Regions from separate parts of the Mesorhizobium sp. B2-3-11 genome, predicted to be linked through region 1. Evidence: predicted binding sites of a transcription regulator. Region 1 holds the regulator's gene; the other holds the start of a gene.

Region 1 (4,319 bases):
AAGAACAAACCCGACAGCCAAGCGGATTTCGACTTCAACATCATTTCCTCCCAGATTTGATCGACGCCGCTTCCAGCGCGGCTACTGCGGCGATCATGGTCAGTCCGCCGGCCCGTGTCAAACATTATATATAATTCTTGCCATGCCCCAACATCATATATAATTTTCTTTGCCAGACCATGGGTGGACCGCGATGCAGGATCAAACGATCTCCACAAAGACGGAGGCAGCCTATCAGCTGTTGCGGCGCGATATCCTGACGACGCGCCTCATGCCCGGGGCCCCGCTCAAGCTGAGTGCGCTGCGCGGCACCTATGGTGTTGGCTGGACGCCGTTGCGCGAAGCCTTGTCGCGGCTAGAGGCCGAACGCCTTGTCACCGCCATCAGCAATCGTGGTTTTACCGTCGCTCCGGTATCGCGGGCCGAACTGGAGGACCTGGCACGCGCCAGGATGGTGGTCGAGATACCCCTGTTCCTCGAATCGATGGAAAAAGGCGGCAAGGAGTGGGAGGATGCCGTTGTCACCGCCCACTACCGGCTCTCCCGTTGCAAGACCGCGGTCGACGATCCTTCGGATGCGGCCGTCGATAAATGGGACGAGAACCACGAAGCTTTCCATGTGGCGCTGCTGAGCGCGGCGACTTCCAATTGGCTCATGCGATTCCGCTCGACCATCGCCGATCAGCTGCGACGGCATCATCGTTTTCTCGGCCTGGCGCCGACATTGCGGGCCGCGGCTGGCCTGAAGGACGGTTATGAAGAGGCAATGGAGGCATTGTGCGAAGCGATTGCGATCGAACACCATACAGCGATCATGGAAGCTGCACTCGATCGTGACGTCGAGCGGGCCAAGGCGCTGATGACGGCGCATATCGGCTATACCCTGCACGTCTATGTCCATAGCGAAGACAGCGGCGCGACCAAATACGCCGCCCGCGCCGGCAGCTTGCAAGCGGGTTCCGGGTGACTTCAATGCTTGCGCGACGCCTATTGGCATGCGCTGGCCGGAGTGGGCCAAACGCCTGGGTCCATCGCCGCCCCTAAGCTACCAATCGTTGGCGTTTTGATTTCGTTTCGTTCCGCGAATAATGGATCCATAAATTGTACAATCCACCCGCGAAGAGCCCCCCGAAAGACTGATGCCAAGGCCCATCAGTGGATAGGCCACAGGCCATTAACCAAAACGATTTCAATGCCTGCCGATCGTGGAAAGGATCGGCCTCAGTCCGCTGTCGCGGCAAAAAACTTCAGACGCGTTAACAAATTCATTAAACTTTAAACGGTTGCGGAACACAACTGGAACGGATAGTGTTTGTTCTGGGTTTGTTTTTTCGATTCTGGTCAGACCTTTCGTTCAATGCCTTGGGGGCCGCCATGCTGACACGCAAGCAACATGAACTGCTGATGTTCATCCACGAACGGCTCAAGGAAAGCGGGATACCGCCCTCCTTCGACGAAATGAAGGAAGCGCTCGATCTTGCCTCCAAATCGGGCATCCATCGCCTGATCACGGCGCTGGAGGAACGCGGCTTTATTCGCCGGCTACCCAATCGGGCGCGCGCGCTGGAAGTGCTGCGGCTGCCGGACTCGATCGCGCCGGGCCTCAATGCGGCAAAGAAGTTCTCGCCAAGCGTCATCCAGGGCAGCCTTGGCCAAGGCAGTCTCGGCCGCCAGATCAGGCCGGCGACGGCGCCTTCCCGCCTGGCCGCGGCCGGCAACGACGATGATGCGGTTTCAGCCGTGTCCATCCCGGTCATGGGTCGTATCGCCGCCGGTGTGCCGATCGATGCTATCCAGCATCAGACGCATTCGATTTCGGTGCCGCCGGACATGATCATGGGCGGCGAGCACTATGCGCTGGAAGTCAAGGGCGACTCGATGATCGAGGCCGGTATCTTCGACGGCGACACGGTCATCATCCGCAATGCCGATACAGCAAGTCCGGGCGAAATCATCGTGGCGCTGGTCGACGAGGAGGAAGCAACGCTGAAGCGGTTCCGTCGCAAGGGCGCCTCGATCGCGCTCGAAGCCGCCAATCCAGCCTACGAAACACGCATCTTCGGACCGGATCGGGTCAAGGTGCAGGGCAAGCTCGTCGGGCTGATCAGGCGCTACTGAACTGGCTTGCCATCGGGCTTGTCGGCCTTTTTATAGGGGGCCAGCCCCCTCGCCTCGCGTGAGAATTTTCGCTGCTCGTGCCAAGGCCGGTATGGTCCGTCGACGGCGAATTCGATCTCAGCCGGCGTCGTGGCCGATTGGGGATCGAAGAAAACGGCGGCACTCCCCTTGCGGGCGAGCTGGCGTTTGGTGACGACGAGAACCAGCGGATTATGACAGGTGTCATAGGCGGTCGCGTCATTGACGACGATCAGGTCGGCGAAGGCGCAGGCCTTCCAGGTGTTCTTGCGATCCTCGACATAGGCGATGATCGCGCCGGAAGGGTGCCTGGCAAGGCACAGGCCTTCGCGGCAATAGAACGGCGATCCCAGCGGCAGGTCGGTGGGAGTGGCAAGATCGAATTGCCCGTCCGTCTCCTCGAACATTTCCGGTAGGACGATTGTTTCGGAGATCAGAGCGCGTTTCCAATTGTCGGCTGCGAATTCGTTCGGACGTTCCCGGTTGACGGCCAGTTCGCCATTGCCGATCGACAGAGCCACCAGCCGCGCATCTTCCGAGATCAGCACATCGGGCGCGCGCGTGTGCGACACAGTCAACAGACCGGCAAGCGCGAATGGCACCGCCGTGAGCCGGAGCCACGTCGTCGCCATCGTCGCGATGACCAACGCGACGGTGACCAGCAGCACGGATTGCTGCGAAATCAGCCCGACTCCATCGACCGGAGAGCGCTCCGATATCCACGCCGATATGGCGATCATCGCTGTCAGGCCCTTGCCCATGAGGTAGAGAGCCGGCCAATCCAACCCGAACGGCATCAGCAACGCGCTAGCGACGGCCAGGAACATCACGATCGACACGATCGGCATGACGGCCAGATTGGCGAACAGGCTGAGCGGCGACACCCGCTGGAAATGCCAGATGGCAAACAGTGCCGTCGCGCTGCCGGCGATGATGGACGTCATGGCCAATCCACCTGTCGCCAAGAGGAATTTTCGCGTCAGAAACCCGGGTAGGGATCGCTTTGGCGGCGGAGGCCTCGTCTTTCCCGCATGGTGGTCGGCCCAGCCGGCATAGGCGCCAACCAAGGCTGCGGTTGCCGCGAACGACATCTGGAAACTCGGGCCGACGACCTCGTGCGGCGAAACCAGGATAACGGCGATCGCCGAGATCGCCAGATTGCGCATGGTCAGCGCCGCGCGATCGAACAAGACGGCGATCAGCATCACCGCCAGCATGATGAAGCTGCGTTCGGCCGCGACGACGACGCCCGAAATGACGAGATAGGCGGCGATCGAAAACAGTGCGGCGGCGGCGGCGTATTTCTTCACCGGCCGGCGCGCGGAAAACCCTGGAAACAGCGCGAAGGCGCCGCGCAGCAGACCCATGATGGTGCCGGCCACCAGCGCCATATGCAGACCTGAAATCGAGATGATGTGATAGATGCCGGTGCGCCGCATCGCTTCGTTGATTTCATCGGGAATGCCGGCCCGCACGCCGACGATCAGCGCCGCCGCGATCTCGCCTTCGGCGCCGCCAATGCTGCCCCTGATGTGGTCGGCGATGGCTTCGCGGGCATTTTCGATGCCTGAAAACACGCGTGCCGGCAGCGGCATCTCACCGGCTTCGGCGGAGACGACCGTTGGATTGCCGAGAAAGAAGCCGCTGCCGCCGATGCCGGCGAAATAGCTGTCGAAGGAGAAGTCGTAGCTGTCCGGCCGCACCGGGCCGGTCGGCGGCAGCAGTTTGGCATAGCCTGTGACAAGCGAGCCGGCGGTCATTTCGGGCGGTATCTTGCGTGCCGAAAGCCGGACCCTTTCAGGCGCGTAGCGCAGTTTCGGCCGGGCGGTCGAAATCACGTCCATGGTCAGCCGGATGCGGCCGCTCTCCATCTCCTCGAGCGAGATCACGCGACCGGTCAGTTGCGTCGAGATTTCCGAGCCCAGCATCCGGGTTCCGGCTCGCCATGTTTCGACCTTCGCCGCAAGCAGGCCAAGCACACACAACAGCAGTGCCATGAAACACAGATGGGTTTTCGGCCAGGAGCGCGAGACGAATGCACATACCGCCGCCAGAACCACGACCGCGACAGGCTTTGCAAAATCGGGCTCGGACGCCAGCGAAAAGTAGCAGATCGCCCCAACGGCCAGGCAGACCGGCACCAGCAGGAAGGCGACGCCCCGGTCGAGTTCCAGCTCCGCCGC
Region 2 (4,319 bases), on a different contig from region 1:
GTACCAGCGCCGGCATCTCCTGGTAGAAAAAGGTGATCAGCAGCGAAGCGATGTGGGCGCCGTCGACGTCGGCGTCGGTCATGATGATCACGCGGTCATAGCGCAAATCCTCGTCACGGTACTTTGACCGCGTGCCGCAGCCGAGCGCCTGGATCAGGTCCGATATCTGCTGGTTGGCGGCCAGCTTGTCATTGCCGGCGCTGGCGACGTTGAGGATTTTTCCGCGCAGCGGCAAGACGGCCTGGCTGGCGCGGTCGCGCGCCTGCTTTGCCGAGCCGCCCGCGGAATCGCCTTCGACGATGAAGAGTTCGGCACCTGCCGCCGCGTTCTGCGTGCAATCGGCGAGCTTCCCCGGCAAGCGCAGCTTGCGCACAGCGCTCTTGCGCGACACCTCTTTTTCCTGGCGGCGGCGCACCCGCTCATCGGCGCGCGCGATCACCCAGTCGAGCAGCTTCGAGGCTTCCTGCGGATTGTCGGCCAGCCAATGGTCGAACGGGTCACGGATCGCGGTCTCGACGATGCGTATCGCTTCGATCGTCGCCAGCCTGTCCTTGGTCTGGCCGACGAATTCCGGCTCGCGGATGAACACCGACAGCATGCCGGCGGCCGAGATCATGACGTCTTCCGAGGTGACGATCGAAGCGCGTTTGTTGCCGATGAGGTCGGCATAGGCGCGCAGGCCGCGCGTCAGCACGTTGCGGAAGCCGGCCTCGTGGGTGCCGCCTTCACCGGTCGGGATGGTGTTGCAGTAGGAATTGATGAAGCCGTCGCCGCCGAACCAGGTCACCGCCCATTCGAGCGAGCCATGGCCGCCTTGCTTGTCGCTCTTGCCGGCGAAGATTTCGCGCGTCACCTGGAATTCGTCGCCGAGCGACGCTTTCAGATAATCCTTGAGGCCGCCGGGGAAATGGAATTCCGCCTTGGCCGGTGTCTGATCCTTTTCCTTGATCAGGGAGGGATCGCAGGTCCAGCGGATTTCGACGCCGCCGAACAGATAGGCCTTCGAACGCGTCATGCGGTAGAGACGCGCCGGCTCGAATGCCGCGCCTTTGCCGAAAATCTGCTCGTCGGGGTGGAAACGCGTCCTGGTGCCGCGGCGGTTGTGCACCTCGCCCAGGTGCTCCAGACCGCTTATCGGAATGCCACGTGAAAAGCGTTGGCGATAAAGCTGGCGGCCGCGCGCGACTTCGACCTCGAGATGATCCGACAGGGCGTTGACTACGGAAACGCCGACGCCGTGCAGGCCACCTGATGTCTCATAGACCTTGGAATCGAACTTGCCGCCCGAATGCAGCGTCGTCATGATCACTTCGAGCGCGGGCTTCTTGAATTTCGGATGTGGATCAACCGGGATGCCGCGGCCATTGTCGGTGACAGTGAGATAACCATCGGCTGAAAGCTCGACATCGATGAAGGTGGCGTGGCCGGCAACCGCTTCGTCCATCGAATTGTCGATGACCTCGGCGAACAGATGGTGCATCGCCTTGTCGTCTGTGCCGCCAATGTACATGCCCGGCCGCCGGCGCACCGGCTCCAGGCCTTCGAGCACCTCGATGTCGGCGGCGCTGTACCCCTCGCTGCCATCCTTGGCAGCGGCCGGGCGCCTGGCGGCCGCTTGCACCAGCGGGTCGGCCGGGCGCGCCGGCGTGCGAACCGGTTGCTGCTGCTTGCCCACATTGCCGAAGAGATCGTTGTTGTCGTCCATGCCAACCATAGGGTCCGGTGCTGCGAATCACCCGTCGATATTGCCACGCTTTTCGGCGCCAGGCGACGGAGGTTCCTGTTACGTTCGGGGATTTAACCCCTCTTACCCTAAAACCATTCGATAACCAAGCAGGCGGAAATCGGTCGAATGCCACCGCACAAGATTCCCGATTCTTTACCAATGCGGACTAGCGTGAGCCCAACATAACAAGAAACGACGGGCATCAGGGGTTTCGGCGTGAGGGGCAAGGCCATAACGATGATCGGCATCGCCGCCGTTTTCGGCGCGATCTCGATCTTTGCCGCGGATTTCTGGGTCAAGAGCCAGGCCAAGGCCGATGCCCAGGAGAAAACGGCGTCGATCTCCGCTCCAGCACCCAAAATAGAGTTCAAGACCATCGTGGTGGCCAATGCGCCGTTGCGTTATGGCATGGAGCTCGACCGCGCCAAGCTCAGCGAAATTCCGTGGCCGCAGGAGTCCCTGCCGCAGGGGGCCTTTGCCACCATCGATGGATTGCTCGGCGAAGGGGGCCGGGTCGTGCTGTCGCCGATCGAGGTCAATGAGCCGTTGCTGCTCACCAAGCTGTCGGGACCGAACGGTCGCGCGACGCTGTCCAATATGCTGACGCCCGGAATGCGGGCGGTCACCATCCGCACCGACGAGATCGCTGGGGTCGGTGGCTTCGTCACGCCGGGCGACCGGGTCGATGTCGTGCTCACCCGCGATGCCGGCGAAATCCAGGAAGTCGCCAAGAACGCGCAAGGCGCGGCCGGCTCGACCATCACCTCGGAGATCGTCGTTGCCGACGCCAAGGTGCTGAGCGTCGGGCAGGGCGCCGACGAGCGCCAGACGACGCCGCAGGTGGCCAATTCCGTGACCCTCGAGGTGACGACCGAAGGCGCGCAGAAAGTGGCGCTTGCCCGCACGGTAGGCACGCTGTCGCTGTCGCTGCGCTCCGCCAGCGAAGGCGGCGACGGCAAGAACGGCGTCACCACCATCTCGTCCTTCGGCGGATCCGTGGCTTCCAATGCCCAGGCCGCCGCCGGCTCCTTATTCGATGCCATCGCCAAGGAGCCGGAGAAGCCGAAATTCAAGACGGTCATCGTGACGCGCGGCACGCAGGCCGAGGAATACCAAGTCCCTTCGCGGGACCAGAAGTAAAGACCGGTGGGGACCGGGCGGGACGGGATCATGGTGATGCACACCCTATATCGAATGACGAATCTGTTGCGTTTCGTGCGCGCCTTGGCCATGGCGGCTTCACTGGCCGCGAGCGGCATGCTCGCCTTCGTTGGCGCGGCCAGGGCGGACAACGACATCGTCTATGTCTCGTCGACCAGGAATGCCTCGATCAAGGTCGCGAAGGGCAAGCCCAAGACGATCATGACGAGCGCGGCCTTCTATCAGATCGTCATCGGCGATCCGGAGATCGCCAACGTCAACCCGCTGACCGACAAATCCTTCTATGTGCTGGGCAACAATCTCGGCACCACCGGCATTGCGCTGTTCGACGAGAAGAAGCAGCTCGTCGGCACCGTAGACATCGAAGTGACGCTCGACACCGACCAATTGGCGAGCACCATCCGTGCCAGCGTGCCGGACGCCAAGATCAAGGTCGGCTCGGCCAATGGCCGCGTGGTGCTGTCGGGCGAGGCGGATGACGCGGTCGCCGCCGAAAAGGCCAACAAGATCGCCACCCGCTTCTCCGGCAATGAGGAGGTGATCAATTCGGTCAATATCTCCTCGTCGCAGCAGGTCCAGCTCAATGTCCGCTTCGTCGAGATCAACCGCCAGGCCGGGCAGGACCTGGGCGCGAAATACAGCGCCAATTTCGCCTACGGCTTCGGCGGTCGCGATGTCTCTCTCGATCCGGGCTCGGTGCCGGCGGCGGGGACTGGCGAGATCATTGGCCGGCTGCTGTCCAATGGCGTCTCGATCGACATCGCCATCAAGGCGTTGGAGGAGCGCGGCCTTGCCCGAAGGCTGGCCGAACCGAACCTGATTGCCCGATCCGGCGAAACGGCGAGCTTTCTTGCCGGCGGCGAATTCCCGATCCCGGTTTCCGAGGACAATGGCAAGATCTCCGTCAGCTACAAGAAATACGGCGTCAGCCTGGACTTTACGCCGACCGTGCTGAAGGACGGGTTGGTCAGCCTCGACATCGCGCCGGAAGTCTCCTCGATCGACGCTTCGGCGTCCTACAATATCGGAAACATTTCGGTGCCGGGGTTCATCGTGCGCCGCGCCAAGACCTCGGTCGACCTGAAGAACGGCCAGAGCTTCATGATCGCCGGGCTGCTGCAATCCCAGAACGACATCACCACGTCGCGCATTCCCGGTCTCGGCAAGATGCCGGTGCTGGGGTCGCTGTTCTCGTCGAAATCCTATCAGCGGCGCGAGACCGACCTGGTCATCATCGTCACACCCTATCTGGTCAAGCCGGTCGACCCGTCGAAGAAATTGGCTGTGCCGACCGATGGCACGCAGCCCGCCAGCAACGTCGACTATTTCCTCAACAACACCGAGGAGGTGAAGGCGTCGGACACCAACCGTGCGCTGGCGCTGGCTGACGGCAGCGCCGTGCGGGGCGCTTCCGCGACCAAAGTCGGTCATT

The links. The regulator LexA, encoded in region 1, represses DNA repair genes until DNA is damaged. The targets are predictions, from matches to a motif close to TGTTCNNNNTGTGTTCNG.
Region 2: a site for LexA is predicted at 1,776-1,793, ahead of parE (DNA topoisomerase IV subunit B). Genes of this name have one in related genera too.

What each region holds. Positions count from the first base shown of each region.
Region 1 covers NZ_VFVS01000001.1:458,818-463,136, forward strand. The annotation lists gene FJ960_RS02450 (ABC transporter substrate-binding protein) at 1-41, opposite strand, end outside; gene FJ960_RS02455 (GntR family transcriptional regulator) at 194-967, shown strand; gene lexA (transcriptional repressor LexA) at 1,375-2,118, shown strand; gene FJ960_RS02465 (ComEC/Rec2 family competence protein) at 2,112-4,319, opposite strand, start outside.
Region 2 covers NZ_VFVS01000028.1:34,452-38,770, forward strand. The annotation lists gene parE (DNA topoisomerase IV subunit B) at 1-1,705, opposite strand, end outside; gene cpaB (Flp pilus assembly protein CpaB) at 1,943-2,866, shown strand; gene FJ960_RS27440 (type II and III secretion system protein family protein) at 2,957-4,319, shown strand, end outside.